Cellulophaga algicola DSM 14237: one gene and its partner. The protein of the gene in region 1 binds, or shares a complex with, the protein of each later gene. Links are inferred from orthologs where the notes say so. Each region holds a gene or a part of one and is shown in the gene's direction. Other genes may lie near its edges.

Region 1 (8,022 bases):
TGCTCTGCTTCCACCTTTTTTTCTAATTCGCTAAATGCTTTCCTATCTTTTTCAGAAAAACCTGCATCAAATGCTGTTTGCCATTTTTTCATATAAACGTCACCGTCTTTCTTAAACGCTTCTAAATCAAATTCTGGAACATTTATTCTAGGAATTTCAGGAAATTCAAGAGAATCTAACATAAGCGCTAAATGCTCTATTTCTGGCAGCTCACCTATCTCTGGTAATTCAAATTCATTAGCATCCCATGAACTTTTAAATGCGCCTGGAGTATGAAGCGCCGTCCAAGAATTCTGTGTTCCCGAAGTAATGGTTATTTGACTACTATTTCCTGCAATATTCAGTTCGTTTTGCTTAAAATAACTTGCCATATCATTATTAGAAGCTCCTTCTATTTCTATTACTACTTCTATTTCTATTTGGTTTTTATCCCACGTCTCAAATTCAATATCGGTATGTGATGTATTGATATTGATTATAGCATTCTCCTTTACATTAAAATTTTCAAGATAGGTTTTAGTCTGCTTTTGAGCGTTCCCAGAAGTTACTATGCATAAGAATATGAATACTAGTTTATATACTGATTGCTGTTTCATTTTTTGATGATTTTAATTCGGTTAACTTGTTCTTTAATTTCTGCAACAACTGTAAACGCAACTGTAAATTTTGTATTAGCGCTGAAATAGTTTGATCATTTGGCCCAATGGCATTTAATTCTTTATTGAGGCCTTGGTACTCTTTATTCAATTCTGCTAATCGTTCCATAAAACCTTCTACCAATCCTTTATTCTCTTTAGATACTTCTAATTTTGCCAACTCTAGGTTGATAGTTGCCAAATAATAGTTCTCTACTTTTTTAAGATCAGGTGATAAATCACCTAAAGAAATCTCTTGAATTTCAGATTTTTCAGCTAACCCCACTACGCTTGGGTTTTCGACCATAATCTCAACCCGATTACTGGCATAGAAATAAACACCTACGCCAATCATGATTAATACCGTGGCTGCAATTTTCATAAAAAATAAAATGGGTACAATTGTCTTTTTAGGCAATTCTTGATCTAAGCGATTAGCAAAACGTTCCTTATGACCAGAATTTAAGCTATAACCCTCCTTTTCAGGTGTTTCTTTAAAAAGGTTTCTAAGATCTTGATTCATATTTATTTTTTATTAAATGTTCTTTTAAATAAGCTTTACCTCTCATTAGTTGTGTTCTACAAGTGGTTTCCTGAATATTCAAAATCTGAGAAATTTCTGAATGATCATATCCTTCCATTAAATAGAGCAGTAGAACATACCTATATTTTTCTGAAATGGTATGAATAGCTGTTCGCACTTCCTCAATGGTTATTGATACTTCTACATCCCAATCGTCATCTTCAACAAGAAGCAATTCATTCTCTTCTATCGAAATATGTGCATTACGCTTAGCCTTTAAAAAATCTATACATTTATGAATAACAATTTTTTTTAGCCATGCACCAAAGGTCACTTCTCCTTTAAACTGATCTATTTTCAAAAATGCTTTAATAAATGATTCCTGCAAAACGTCTTCTGCATCATCACTATTTTGCAAATACCGCATCACGACACAGTACATGCCATCACAGTACTTTTCATAAAGCTTCATTTGCGCTCTACGATCGTTAGCCTTACATTGTTCTATTAGAACTGTTTGGAATTTTAGCACTTTTTCCAAGATGGTTTATAATTGTTGTTACCTTAAAGACGATAGCATTATTAAAGTGTTGCAAAAAAGTTTAAATTTGTTTATAAATTTTTCAGCTTTGATTCAAAATACTATTAAAAATAACAAGATTGAACTTACTGTTCTAGATTTTGGCGCCATTATTCAAAAGATTATTGTAAAAGATAAAAACGGCAATCCTACCAATATGGTCGTTGGTTTTGAACAACCTAAAGACTACTTAGACAATCCTATGTTTTTAGGTGCGTGTATTGGGCGTTATGCAGGAAGAATCTCTAAAGGAGAATTTACTCTTGATAAAAAAATATACCCTATACAAGAAGAAAAAGGTGTTCACCTACATGGTGGTTCCGCAGGTTTTAATAAGAAGTATTTTAAAGTTGATGAAGTTAATCACGGAGGTAATCCATTTATAAAACTTTCATATATAAGTGAACACCTGGAAGAAGGCTATCCTGGTACTTTAAAAGTAAGCGTTACGTATACTTTAGAAGACAATGCTTTAATTGTTACCCATGAAGCCACAACTGATCAAAAAACAGTAGTTAATTTAACAAATCACTCATACTTTAAATTAGACAACACAGCCGAAATAAACCATTACGACTTACAATTAGATTGTACTAAAATTCTAGATACGTATGACAACCTTATCCCTACGGGGAAACTAACTGAAGTTGCGCATACCAAGTATGATTTCTTAGAAAATAAAAAAATAAACACAACACGCCTAGATACTCCTTTTGTAATTGATAAGCGTAAAGAAATTTGCGCATCAGTACATTCTGCAATTTCCGGAATTACTTTAGAAGTAACAACCAACCAAGCTGCAGTAGTCATTTACACGCCAGAAACTACAGGATCTATCTGTTTTGAAACACAAAACTATCCTGATGCTCCTAATCAACCCAATTTCCCGTCGAGTGTTTTAAACAAAGGAGAAAAATATTTTAACCAATCTATATTTAGATTCAAAGCATAAAAAAACCCGAATAATCGGGCTTTATTTTTAGTAAACTGAGTTGTAAATTTTTATTCGTCTAAAAGCAAATTAAGATTTACAGTAATATTATCTCTGGTAGCTTTGCTATAAGGGCAAATTTCATGAGCTGCATTAATTAGCTCTTCTCCTTTTTCTTTATCCACAGTAGGTAAATAAGCATCTAAAGTTGCTTCGATATTAAAACCATCTTCATCTTTACCAAAACCAATAATAGCGGTAACACTAAAATCACCTAAATCATCTACTCCGTTTTCTTTAGCTACAGCTTGCAAGGCACCCGCAAAACAGGTAGAATAGGCTGCAGCGAATAATTGTTCTGGATTTGTATATTTTTCTTCGATAGGATCTTTGCCGTTCGGCATTTTCACATCTAAATCAATTAGTCCGCCTTCCGTAGTTACATGACCAGACCTACCACCTGTATTTGTTGCACTTGATTCGAATATTGTTTTCATTTCAATTTATTTTAATAGTTTAAGACCATAATATACTAATAGAACAATCACTGACGAAAAATGAATTATTAAATTTGTGTGAATGTTTAGTAAAAAGCCTTATTTTTCTATAAAACACCAATTATCTCCTTGAAAAAAAATAAAAAATCAGCTCTAGAAGAAAAAGAGGGAATACATCTTAATGCTATTTCTAATGAAGCTTCTATTGCTAGAATAAAAAACTTTAGAAAAAAACAACCGTCTGTAGCTAGCCTAATTCAAGATATTAATAGCGGAGATAAAATAGCACTAAGTAGAGCTATTACCTTAGTTGAAAGTAAGAATAGAACACATTTAGCACAAGCCAATCAAATAATTGAAGCTTGTATTTCAAATAAAAAAAACACCTTACGAGTAGGTATCACAGGAGTGCCAGGTGTAGGTAAAAGCACATTTATTGAAGCTTTAGGCAAATACCTTACGGGTATAGGTAAAAAAGTAGCTGTTCTGGCAGTAGATCCAACGAGCTCTTTAAGTAGCGGAAGTATTTTAGGAGACAAAACAAGAATGGAGGCTTTGGTTAAAGATGAGAATGCCTTTATAAGACCATCTCCTTCAGGAGATTCTTTAGGAGGCGTTGCAAGAAAAACAAGGGAATCTATTATTTTATGTGAAGCTGCCAACTTTGATGTTATTTTAATTGAAACTGTTGGTGTTGGCCAAAGTGAAACAGCAGTACATGGCATGGTCGATTTTTTTTTATTACTAAAACTTGCTGGAGCCGGAGATGAGTTACAAGGAATAAAAAGAGGCATTATGGAAATGACGGATACTATTGTCATCAATAAAGCCGACGGAAAAAATAAACAAGCAACCAAACTAGCAAGCATAGAATTTACTAGAGCCCTACACTTTTATCCGCCAAAAGAAAATGGCTGGATTCCTATGGTATTGCAATGTTCCGCTTTAGAAAACGAAGGTATTTCTGAAGTCTGGCAAACCATTATAAATTTTAAAAAAGCAACTTTAAATTCGATGTATGAAAAGAGAAAGTATCAAAATAAATTTTGGTTACTTCAAACTATAGAAGACAATCTAAAAATACGATTTTATGAAGATGATGCCATACAAGAACAACTAAAACAACTTACAGTACAGGTTATGAATGCAAAAGTGTCCCCATTTGTTGCTGCAGAGCAATTGTTGGCGATACACCAAAAGGAACTTAAATAAAAAGCATAAATTTGCAGCTTCAATTTAATTACTATGACTGTTTTAACTAACGCGCTTCTTTCTATTGTTGTTCCTTTATATAATGAAGAAGACAATGTTGTTTTACTTACCGAAAAAATCCATGAAAGTCTGGTTGGGTATTCTTATCAGATCATTTACATAGATGATTTCTCTACAGATGCAACACGCATGATGGTTAAAAAAATGAACGATAGCAAAGTTCATTTAATAGAATTAAAGAAAAACTACGGACAAAGTTTAGCCTTGGCCGCAGGAATAGATTATGCAGAAGGAGAATACATTATCACTATGGATGGCGATTTACAGAATGACCCTAGTGATATTCCTCAAATGCTTTCTTATGCGATTGAAGGAGAATATGATTTAATTACTGGTATTCGTCAAAAAAGAAAAGATTCTTTAGTAAAGAAAATCCCTTCTAAAATTGCAAATTTTTTAGTTCGTCGTGTGACTAAATTAGACATAAAGGATAATGGTTGTGCCTTAAAGGTATTTACTAAAGATATTGCAAAAGATCTAAATTTATACGGAGAAATGCATCGCTTTATAACGTTGCTAGCCTATTTAGAAGGCGCACAAATTAAGCAGGTACCTGTAAAACATCATGCAAGACATGCAGGGGTTTCTAAATATGGTTTAGAAAGAGTATTTAAAGTAATTGCAGATATGATGTTGTTATTATTCATTCGTAAATACTTTCAAAGACCTATTCACTTATTCGGAATTTTCGGAGTTTTACTTATGCTTTTAGGTGGCGCAATAAACATCTATCTACTTGTCGTTAAGTTAATGGGTGAAGATATTGGCAATCGTCCATTATTAATTTTTGGATTGATGTTTATATTGGCTGGTATTCAACTATTTACAATAGGTATTGTGATGGAATTACTAATTAGAACCTATTATGAATCACAACAGAAACGACCATACCGAATTAAAAAAATTCTTATAGGTGATAAAGCCCAATAAAAAGCTAGTAACAGCACTTAAAATTATAATTAGTGCTGTTTTACTATACTTTGTTTTTACTAAAATTAATTATACGGATGTTTTTGAAACCTTAAAAAAAACAGATCCATTATACTTAAGTTTAGCTACACTATTCTTTATCATATCTAAGGTTATTTCTGCTTTTAGAGTTAATTTATATTTTCATCAATTAAATGTATTGCTAACCCATAAAAGTAATTTGAAGCTGTATGCATTAGGTATGTTCTACAATCTATTTTTACCTGGTGGTATTGGTGGTGACGCTTACAAAGGGTACATTATTAAAAAGGAGTTCCCTGTAGACACTAAAAAAATTGTATCCGTATTAGTTTTAGATCGTTTAAGCGGTTTATTATTGCTTTTTATATACGCTTGCCTTCTTATTATTTTTCTTAAGGTAAGCTTCTTAAAAAATATTGAAATCTATGCTATTACTGCAATAGTCTTAAGCATTGTAGTTTTCTGGTTTTTAACTAAGAAATTCTTTAATTATGTGCTTTCTATTTTTTGGAAAACATTTGGATATTCTGCTTTAGTGCAATTATCTCAATTAATTAGCGTACTATTTATCTTAAAAGCATTAAACTTTGAAAGTAATACGGTGGCGTATCTTTTTATATTTTTAATATCTTCAATTGTCTCTGTTATCCCTTTAACCATAGGCGGTATAGGAAGTAGAGAACTAACGTTCTTCTATGGTGCTACCCTATTGAATTTAGACGAAAGTACATCCATAAGTATCAGTATGGTGTTTTTCTTAATTACTGCATCCGTATCGTTTATTGGCATTTACTATCACTTTAAAAAACCGAAGTTACAGACGAATCCTTAATTTACGAGGTGAATTAAGTACTTATGTTTGATTACTTTTTTACGAGTAGCCGGATTTAAAAATCTAGCTTGAAGCCTGGTTATTCTAAAATCATCCACCTCATACTGCTGATCCCAATCTAGACCAACATCTCTTAACTGCAGTAATTCATCTCCAGATATATACACCCAAGAATCTTCAATGTCTTCTAGAGCATCTATTTTTGTGATTTGAACGGGTTTCTGATTATAAAAATCTAAAGACCAGGTATGCTCTTCACTCAATTTATAAATTTTATCTACTGGAATGTTATTTTTAGCAACAACTTTAGCCATTGCAGAACCTGCCTGATACGCTAATAAATTAGGATAAAAGTGAAAGTTTAAAACGGAGTTTAACAAAAGAGAAGCTAATGATGCTATTGTTAAGACGCGAATAGCATAAGCCTCTTGCTTCAATGTAAAATAGATGCAAATTACACCTGCAACAGCAAATAAAACATAAGATATAATAGACTCAAATTCAAATACATAAAAACAGAATAATGTAGTTCCAACAAATATGAGTGCAAATATAAAATACTGAATTCCTAAGATAATTTTAATAGTTTTATCTTTTGAATGTACATTTAAGCTATGTAAATATGCTGCGGTAAGTATTGCAAATAGTGGAATTACAATATTTAAATAGTGAGGTAATTTAAATTGAGCAAAACTGATCACTATAAAAATAAATGTAATACCTCCAAGCGTTAAAAATTCGTATTTAGGATTGTATTTAAATTTAAGTTTTATAAATGTTTTTACTTTACAATAATAAGCAAATAACCCTATTAGGGTCCAGGGTAAGAAAACCCATAAAAAAGTGTGAAAAAAGAAGAAATAGTCACTACTATTTTTCCCGATTCCTTCACCACTCATACGTTCAAAACTCTGTTCCCACAGAATAAAAAATATCCCACTTCTATTGCTCTGACCGCGAATTATTTTTTCTGGATGCAGATCAAATTGTAGGTAATACGCATAAAGAATAGGCGTTATTGTAATTGCAAAAACCAAAACACCAATAAGAACGCGCCAATTGATAAACTGTATCCATTTACGCGTGTATGCTAAATGACACAATATAGGAAGCCCTAAAACTACCAATGCAATTTGCCCCTTTGTAGAAAAGGCTATACCTGCTCCAAAAGCTCCTAAAACAATATTTAAAAGGAAATTTTTATTAATATAGCTAGTCAGTTGCCAAAGCGCAAAAATTGTAAAACCGGTTAATACTGCATCTGTTCTAACATCTATTACAGATAAAACTATAGTTTGTGAGGTAAGAAAAATTAAAGCCGCAGTTTTGCCTACATATTCATTATATAATAACCTTCCTAAACCAAAACAACTATAGGCTCCTAAAAATATAGCTAGCATTCCAGGAATACGATAGGCCCAATCGTGGAGCCCAAAAATCTTGAAAGATAACGCAGCAAGCCAATAATGCATATGAGGCTTGTCTAGGTATTCATTAGTTCCCTTTATTAAATTTATAAAATCGTTTTCTTGGGCCATTCTCATGGCCATCACTGCAAATTGGGCCGAATCATTTTCAAACAACGTAGAAAATAGTCCAGCTATATATACGACACTTATAAAAAATAATAAAAGCCAATACCTTGTATTAGATATCATAAACTAAACTTCTGAGTTGCAAATATATACAACTTTATAAATAACCAACTAAAAATGAGACCAATTAGACTACCCGTTATCACATCTAATGGATAATGTACTCCAATATAAATACGACTATAAGCGACTATAAGCGCCCAAAG
Region 2 (8,092 bases), 140 kb from region 1 along the record:
TTTACCCTTAAATTACCACTTCTGATGGTCCTTGTCTAAAGGATAAGAAAATTAGTAAGGCTAGTATTCCACATCCACTCAAGCCTATAAACAATGGCAACACGGTAATGGTTACGTAACTCCCTATAAATGTTGCTATAGGGATTGAAACTACCGTAGAAATAAATCCTGTGATAGCTGCGCCTATTCCCGCTATATGCCCTATTGGTTCCATAGCAATAGAACGCATATTTCCCCATATAAATCCTAAACAAAAGAAGATCAAGGATAAAAAAATCATCACGATAATAACGCTTGGATTCGCACTTCCCCAAAATAACACCACATAAGCTAAAGACAACGTAGTAAAACTAATGAGGGCTATAAAAGCCAATTTTCGCATTCCGAACCGCAATACTAAGGTTCCGTTCAAAAAAGTAGAGGTTCCTATAAAAACGGCTAATGCCGCAAATAAATAAGGAAAGGTTTCTTTTAAATTATATTGATCTTCAAAAACATGTTGTGCGGAACTTAAATACACTAAAAAGGCTCCCGTTATTAAACCAGAAATTGTGGTACACGCTAATGTTTCTTTATGTTTTACCAATTCTTTTACGCCACTTATAAAAACGCGACTAGTAAATTTTACTTTATATTCTGGATGTAAGGTTTCTTTTTGCCTTCTCCAAAACCATATCCCTATAACTAATGCAAAAAATACTTGCATATAAAAAATTGCTTCCCAGCCCATGGTTTCTAGGATAATTTTTCCAAATGCCGGCGCAATAACAGGAACCAAAATAAAGAATGCTGTAACAAAAGACATTACTTTAGCCATATGATTACCCTCATAAGTATCTCTAATAATAGCAATTGAAATAGTCCGAGCTGCAGATAAACCAATACCCTGCAAAATTCTACCGATAATCATTACTTCTAATGAGGTAGCAAACACACAAATAAAACTTGCTATGATGAAGATGAAAAAGCCAATATACACAATGGGTTTACGACCAAAACTATCTGATAATGGTCCAAAAAATAACTGCCCTACACCTAGACCTAAGAAAATCATGGTAATTAAAAGCTGATGATCTGTAGAATTCACATTATTAATAGCTACACCAATATCAGACAATGCCGGTAATAATGCATCTATAGACAAGGCTACAATAGACATTAAAGATGCCATTAAAGCAATAAATTCAAAATTAGGTTTGGCACTCACTTTTTTCATCCTGCAAAAGTAGCAATAAGCGCAGTCTAAGAAGGTTCTTTTACTTAATCATTTCTGTTAAAATAATGTTTAATTACTAGAATTTTAAGATGCTTTTATTTTTATATGCTTTAAGCTATTATCCACAATCCTATTTATCATTTCGTACTTTGTATTCTATTTCAAATACCTATTTTTGTCACAAAATTCATTGAAATGCTCATAATTGGAATTGCGGGAGGAACTGGCTGTGGAAAGACTACGGTTGTAAATCAGATAATTAACGAACTTCCAATAGGCGAAGTTGGCGTTATCTCTCAAGATTCGTACTATAACGACTTATCACATTTAACACTTCAGGACCGTCGTAAAACAAATTTTGACCATCCTAATTCCATAGATTTTGAATTATTAACACAACATTTAAAAGATTTACGTGATGGTAAATCGATACAGCAACCCGTATATTCATTTTTAGAATGCAATAGAACAGATGAAACGGTGCCTACACATCCTAGAAAAGTTATGATTGTAGAAGGTATTTTAATTCTTACCAATCCTGAAATTAGAAAAATGTTCGATATTAAAATATTCGTACATGCAGATTCTGATGAACGCCTCATTAGACGCTTAAAAAGAGATGTAAATGAACGTGGTTGGGATCTTGATGAAACTATCAGCAAGTATCAGTCTATAATTAAACCTATGCACGAAGAGTTTATTGAACCCTCTAAAGAATACTCAGATATTATTATTCCCAACAATAAATATAATACTGTTGCCGTAGAAATAGTAAAGAGTATTATAAACGAAAAATTGGTGTAATTTAGTAACCTCACGATACACACTCGATGAAAATTAAGGAGTTAAAAAAGAAAAAATGGTTTTCTATTGTCACCAACATGTATGTATTGGTGCTTACTGTGTTTCTTATTTGGATGCTTTTTTTTGATACAAATTCTTATTTGATACATCTTGAGCTGAAAAAAGAAATTAATAAACTCGAGAAAACTAAAGAGTACTTGCAAAATGAAATAGTAAAGGATAAAATAATTATAGAAAAATTATCTAATAAAGACGAACTTAAAAAATTTGCAAGAGAGCAATACTATCTAAAAAGAAAAAACGAAGAGATCTATTTGATAGAATATGAAGATAGCTTAAAAACCAATGAAGATGAGTAAATCTAACCTTTTTAGTGAATTTAATGATGTTTCTACCCAACAGTGGAAGCAAAAAATTCAGTTTGATTTAAAAGGAAAAGATTACAACGAATGTGTAGTATGGGAATCTCTAGAAGGTATAAAAGTAAAACCTTTCTATAATTCTGAAGATACTTGTATTAAAAATGCTATCCCCACGCCTTTAAAACCTTGGAGTATTACGCAAGCAATTTATGCTGGTCATGAAGAAATAGCAAACAAAAAAGCTATAAAAGCACTACAAAAAGGAGCTGAGAGCATTTTATTTACCATTCCAAATGAAAAGGTATCTATAGCGCTACTCTTAAAAAACATCGATCCCCAACAGATCGTGTTTTATTTCGATTTTCAATTTATTTCTGCAACGTACAGTACTATAGCTAATGAATTTTTAAGTAGCGTAGGCGCCAAATTTTATTTTAATGTTGATATTATTCATCACCTTACAACATCTGGTAATTGGCATACAAATTCTGAAGAAGATTTTTTACAGTTTGATGCTGTTGCAGCTAACACAAACACATTAACACTGGATGCTACCAATTACCAAAATGCAGGAGCAAATCTTGTACAGCAATTAGCGTACAGTTTAGCCCATGCCAATGAATATCTAAATAGAATTCCAGAAGCGAACATCTCTAGTTTCAGCATCAATTTTAAAATAGCTATTGGCAGCAATTATTTTTTTGAAATTGCAAAAATTAGAGCCTTACGTTTACTCTACAAAACATTAGCAGCTGCGTATGGCGCTCCCGAAAATTGTCATATTTTGGCTGTTACTACGAAAAGAAATAAAACACTTTATGATTATAATTCCAATATGCTCCGCAGTACAACGGAATGCATGTCGGCCATATTAGGCAGTGCTGATGCAGTTTGCAATTTACCCTATGATGTTATTTATCATAAATCTAATGATTTTGCAGAACGTATTGCACGCAACCAATTAATTATACTCAAAGAAGAAAGTTATTTTGATAAAACTAACAACCCTGCAGACGGTTCATACTATATAGAAAGCTTAACAAAACAACTCGCCGATAAAGCACTAGAACTTTTTAAAGAACTAGAAAAAGGAGGCGGATTCTTAAGTCAGCTAAAAGCGAATACCATTCAGAAAAAAATTAAGGAAAGCGCGCAAAAAGAGCAAGATTTATTTGATTGTAAAAAATTGATTCTAGTAGGTACCAATAAATACGAATCTAGCTTAGACAAAATGAAAGGAGATTTAGAATTATTTCCTTTTGCTAAAAACAAGCCTAGAAAAAGCAGTATAGAACCAATTATCGAAAGAAGATTATCGGAAGCAATAGAACAAAAAAGGTTGGAAAATGAATAGAAAAGACCTTCAACATATCACATTAAATACTTCTTCTGAAGATAAAAAAATAACAACTCCCAGTACATTCGAAACTGCGGAAGGAATTGATATAAAATCATCCTATAGCAAAGAAGACTTAAAAAATTTAGAACACTTAAATTTTTCAGCTGGTATCCCTCCTTATTTAAGAGGCCCTTATTCTACCATGTATGTTTTAAGGCCTTGGACGATTAGACAGTATGCAGGATTTTCTACTGCGGAAGAAAGTAATGCCTTTTACAGGCGTAATTTAGAAGCAGGCCAAAAAGGACTTTCTGTAGCTTTTGATTTACCTACCCACAGAGGATATGATAGTGACCATGAGCGTGTTGTTGGTGATGTTGGAAAAGCAGGTGTTGCCATTGATTCTGTAGAAGATATGAAAATTTTGTTTGACGGTATTCCCTTAGATAAAATGTCGGTTTCCATGACCATGAATGGAGCTGTTTTACCTATCCTGGCCTTCTATATTGTTGCGGCACAAGAACAAGGTGTTTCTTTGGAGCAATTATCTGGAACTATTCAAAATGATATTCTAAAGGAGTTTATGGTACGTAATACGTACATCTACCCTCCTACGCCCTCCATGCAAATTATTGCTGATATTTTTGAATATACAAGTAAGAAAATGCCGAAATTTAACAGCATTAGTATTTCTGGTTATCATATGCAAGAGGCCGGAGCTACTGCAGATATTGAATTAGCATATACTTTAGCAGACGGATTAGAATACATAAGAACCGGATTAAAATCTGGCCTTAAAATAGATGAATTTGCTCCTCGATTATCCTTCTTTTGGGGAATTGGAATGAATCATTTTATGGAAATTGCCAAATTAAGAGCTGGGAGAATGCTTTGGGCTAAATTGGTAAAACAATTTCACCCTAAAACAGATAAATCATTAGCACTACGTACCCATTGCCAAACTAGTGGCTGGAGTCTTACAGAACAAGATCCTTTTAATAATGTTGCCAGAACTACTATTGAAGCTATGGCTGCTGTTTTAGGTGGCACACAAAGCTTACATACCAACGCCTTAGATGAAGCAATTGCATTACCCACAGACTTCTCGGCAAGAATAGCAAGAAATACACAGCTTTATATTCAGGAAGAAACTAAGGTTACCAAAACGGTAGATCCTTGGGCAGGCAGTTATTATGTAGAAAAGCTAACCAATGAAATTGCAGAGAAAGCTTGGACCTTATTAGAAGAGGTTGAGGAATTAGGCGGAATGACCAAAGCTATTGAAGCGGGAATTCCGAAAATGCGTATTGAAGAAGCTGCGGCTAAAAAACAAGCTAGAATAGATAGCAATCGGGATAAAATAATTGGCGTTAATAGTTATCGCTTAGAAAAAGAAGATCCGCTTCATATCTTAGAAGTTGATAATCAAGAGGTACGAAGACAACAATTAGAACGCTTAGCACAAATTAGAAAAGATAGAAATGAAACTAAAGTAGCAGCTGCACTTTTAAAATTAACGAATGCGGCCATAGCAAAAGCAGATGCTAAAACCGAAGACAACGAAACGAATAAAAATTTATTAGCTTTAGCGGTAGAAGCAGCTAGAGAACGTGCTACATTGGGTGAAATTAGTGATGCTCTTGAAGCAGTTTATAACAGGCATAAAGCGGTAATTAAAACATTTACAGGCGTGTATTCTAAAGAGATTCAAAATAACGAAAGCTTTAAAAAAGCGCGGGAACTAGCTGATATTTTTGCAAAAAAAGACGGTAGAAGACCACGAATAATGGTCGCAAAAATGGGACAAGATGGCCATGACCGTGGAGCAAAAGTAGTTGCTACAAGTTATGCTGATCTTGGATTTGATGTAGATATAGGTCCATTATTCCAAACTCCAGCAGAAGCTGCCAAACAGGCTGTAGAAAACGATGTACACATTTTAGGAGTGTCTTCGTTGGCTGCAGGGCACAAAACATTAGTACCTCAAGTACTAGAAGAACTAAAAAAATACGGGCGTGAAGATATTATGGTGGTTGTTGGAGGTGTAATTCCAAAACAAGACTATCAATTTTTATATGATGCAGGGGCTGTTGCTATTTACGGGCCTGGAACCAAAATTAGTGATGCGGCTATTGAGATTTTAGAAATTTTAATAGATTAGGAAGTTTACCCGAATATTTAAGCTTTTGGAAATAAAAAAATATTGTAGTGAATGAAAAATTTGAGAATATAGAATATACTAAAAGAACCAATTAAATAAATTTACCCTTATATAAATAGAGAGATGAAGCTTTAGCCGTTCATCTCTCTATTTATTTTAAAAATGTTTGATTATCAATACAATACCTTAAGTTATTTATTAAAATCTAGGATATTGTATGTTTCAAACTAAAAATATTAACTTTTTTTAACGCTATAAGCTACGTTTATTCACGAACTGTTAACAAAATACATTTTTTAGCAATGTAAATAATCGTATTTTAGCCCCTAACTTACTTTATATTATGGGCAAAATAATAGCCATAGCAAATCAAAAAGGTGGTGTAGGCAAAACCACTACAACTGTAAATCTAGCCGCAGCCCTAGGCGTGCTAGAGAAAAAGGTACTTTTAATAGATGCTGATCCCCAAGCAAATGCAACATCTGGTTTAGGTATTGATGTTGACAGTATCGAAATAGGTACTTACCAACTATTAGAACATACGAAGACTGCAGAAGAAATTATCATTGAAACCACTTCTCCTAATGTAGATTTAATTCCGGCGCACATTGATTTAGTTGCGATTGAAATTGAATTGGTAGATAAGGAAGAGCGGGAGTATATGATGAAAAAAAGTATTTTGTCGCTTAAAGAAAAATACGATTATATCTTAATTGACTGTGCGCCGTCTTTAGGTTTACTTACGTTGAATGCTTTAACAGCTGCTGATTCTGTTATCATTCCTATTCAATGTGAATATTTTGCATTAGAAGGCCTAGGTAAGCTGTTAAATACGATTAAAAGCATACAACGTATTCACAATCCAGATTTAGATATTGAAGGAATGTTATTAACAATGTATGATTCTCGTTTACGACTTTCAAATCAAGTGGTAGAAGAGGTTCGCAAGCATTTTAGCGAAATGGTTTTTGACACCATCATCCAACGTAATGTTCGTTTGAGTGAAGCTCCTAGTTACGGAGAAAGTATAATAAAATATGATGCCTCAAGTAAAGGAGCAGAAAATTATTTGAGCTTAGCACAAGAAGTATTAAACAAAAACAAGGAGAAAGTATAATGGCGAAAGCAACCCAAAAACAAGTATTAGGTAGAGGTCTATCTGCGTTATTAAAAGACCCTGAAAATGATATTAAAACTGCATCAGACAAAAATGCAGATAAAGTTGTTGGTAATATTGTAGAGTTAGATTTAGTGGCTATTGAGGTTAACCCCTTTCAACCACGTTCTAATTTTAACGATGAGGCTTTACATGAATTAGCTTCATCTATTAGAGAATTGGGCGTTATTCAGCCAATTACAGTACGTAAATTAGAATTTAACAAATACCAATTAGTATCTGGGGAACGAAGATTTAGAGCATCTAAATTAATAGGCTTAGAAACCATCCCTGCATACATCCGTATTGCTAACGATCAAGAATCCTTAGAAATGGCTTTGGTAGAGAATATCCAAAGGCAGGATTTAGACCCTATTGAAATTGCATTATCTTACCAACGTCTAATTGATGAAATACAATTAACGCAGGAAAAAATGAGTGAACGTGTTGGTAAAAAACGTTCTACAATTACCAATTATTTACGCTTATTACGATTAGACCCTATTATTCAAACCGGAATTAGAGATGGTTTTCTGAGTATGGGACACGGTAGAGCTCTTGTTAACATTGATAAAAAAGATGATCAGCTTTCATTATACGAGCAAATAATAAGCGAAAATCTATCTGTTCGCGATACCGAAAAAGCGGTAAAAGAATACCAAAACCCTAGTACCAGCCAAAAAGAAACCACCCCAAAAACAGCTAAAACTCCAGGCTTTATTGAAAATAGTTTGAATGATTTTAATTCATACTTATCGGTAAAGGTTGAAGCTAAAGCTACTGATAAAGGAAAAGGAAAATTAACAATCCCTTTTAATTCTAAGGAGGATTTTGAGCGTATTAAAAAATTAATTCTTGGTGAATAAAATTATATTTTTTATACTGTTTTTTGTAGGCTTTACTTGTGTAACATTCGCACAAGAGGAGGAAAAAACTGTGCAAAAAGAAGACAAACAATTAGATAGCATACAAACCAACTTAAAAAGTCAGGGTATTGTTGTTCAGGACTCTGTTTTTAAAAAACGGATAGAAATAAACCCTTTAGCACCCGCTA

What was found. The genes of interacting proteins can lie anywhere in the genome.
Region 2: the proteins of meaB (region 1) and scpA are in contact, whole or in part, in a crystal structure (PDB 8DPB), measured with the Methylorubrum extorquens proteins. The link is inferred for Cellulophaga algicola DSM 14237 from one-to-one orthologs. Residues at the interface, in SOR26638.1 of Methylorubrum extorquens: Arg20, Ala21, Ala24, Arg25, Thr28, Ser32, Arg33, Arg34, His37, Thr98, Gly99, Gly100, Ser101, Ile102, Leu103, Lys106, Thr107, Ala110, Ala113, Ile114, Asp115, Arg116, Ala118, Phe119, Ile120, Arg121, Pro122, Pro124; in SOR27001.1 of Methylorubrum extorquens: Glu577, Glu578, Asn579, Asp580, Gly581, Arg582, Arg583, Arg585, His596, Ala604, Ser605, Ala608, Asp609, Gly611, Phe612, Asp613, Val614, Asp615, Ile616, Gly617, Pro618, Leu619, Glu625, Arg628, Gln629, Val631, Glu632, Asn633, Asp634, Glu661.

The regions. Positions count from the first base shown.
Region 1 is NC_014934.1:3,054,895-3,062,916, reverse strand. What follows is about bases 2,407-5,336. They hold meaB (methylmalonyl Co-A mutase-associated GTPase MeaB), read left to right. Parts: upstream 2,407-3,295; coding sequence 3,296-4,378; downstream 4,379-5,336. Other genes in these bases: CELAL_RS13210 (glycosyltransferase family 2 protein), read left to right, coding at 4,412-5,336; CELAL_RS13220 (organic hydroperoxide resistance protein), read right to left, coding at 2,741-3,166; CELAL_RS13225 (aldose epimerase family protein), read left to right, coding at 2,407-2,690. In the rest of the region: CELAL_RS13240 (hypothetical protein), read right to left, coding at 1-596; CELAL_RS13235 (hypothetical protein), read right to left, coding at 574-1,158; CELAL_RS13230 (RNA polymerase sigma factor), read right to left, coding at 1,142-1,699; more of CELAL_RS13225, read left to right, coding at 1,788-2,406; more of CELAL_RS13210, read left to right, coding at 5,337-5,368; CELAL_RS13205 (lysylphosphatidylglycerol synthase transmembrane domain-containing protein), read left to right, coding at 5,352-6,221; CELAL_RS13200 (ArnT family glycosyltransferase), read right to left, coding at 6,218-7,879; CELAL_RS13195 (phosphatase PAP2 family protein), read right to left, coding at 7,876-8,022. UniProt on the Escherichia coli protein: Binds and hydrolyzes GTP. Likely functions as a G-protein chaperone that assists AdoCbl cofactor delivery to the methylmalonyl-CoA mutase (MCM) ScpA and reactivation of the enzyme during catalysis.
Region 2 is NC_014934.1:3,197,016-3,205,107, reverse strand. The notes cover bases 3,306-6,305. They hold scpA (methylmalonyl-CoA mutase), read left to right. Parts: upstream 3,306-3,728; coding sequence 3,729-5,882; downstream 5,883-6,305. Other genes in these bases: CELAL_RS13865 (ParA family protein), read left to right, coding at 6,226-6,305; CELAL_RS13875 (methylmalonyl-CoA mutase subunit beta), read left to right, coding at 3,306-3,736. In the rest of the region: CELAL_RS13890 (multidrug effflux MFS transporter), read right to left, coding at 8-1,216; udk (uridine kinase), read left to right, coding at 1,412-2,020; CELAL_RS13880 (FtsB family cell division protein), read left to right, coding at 2,047-2,379; more of CELAL_RS13875, read left to right, coding at 2,372-3,305; more of CELAL_RS13865, read left to right, coding at 6,306-6,999; CELAL_RS13860 (ParB/RepB/Spo0J family partition protein), read left to right, coding at 6,999-7,904; CELAL_RS13855 (DUF5683 domain-containing protein), read left to right, coding at 7,894-8,092. UniProt on the Escherichia coli protein: Catalyzes the interconversion of succinyl-CoA and methylmalonyl-CoA. Could be part of a pathway that converts succinate to propionate.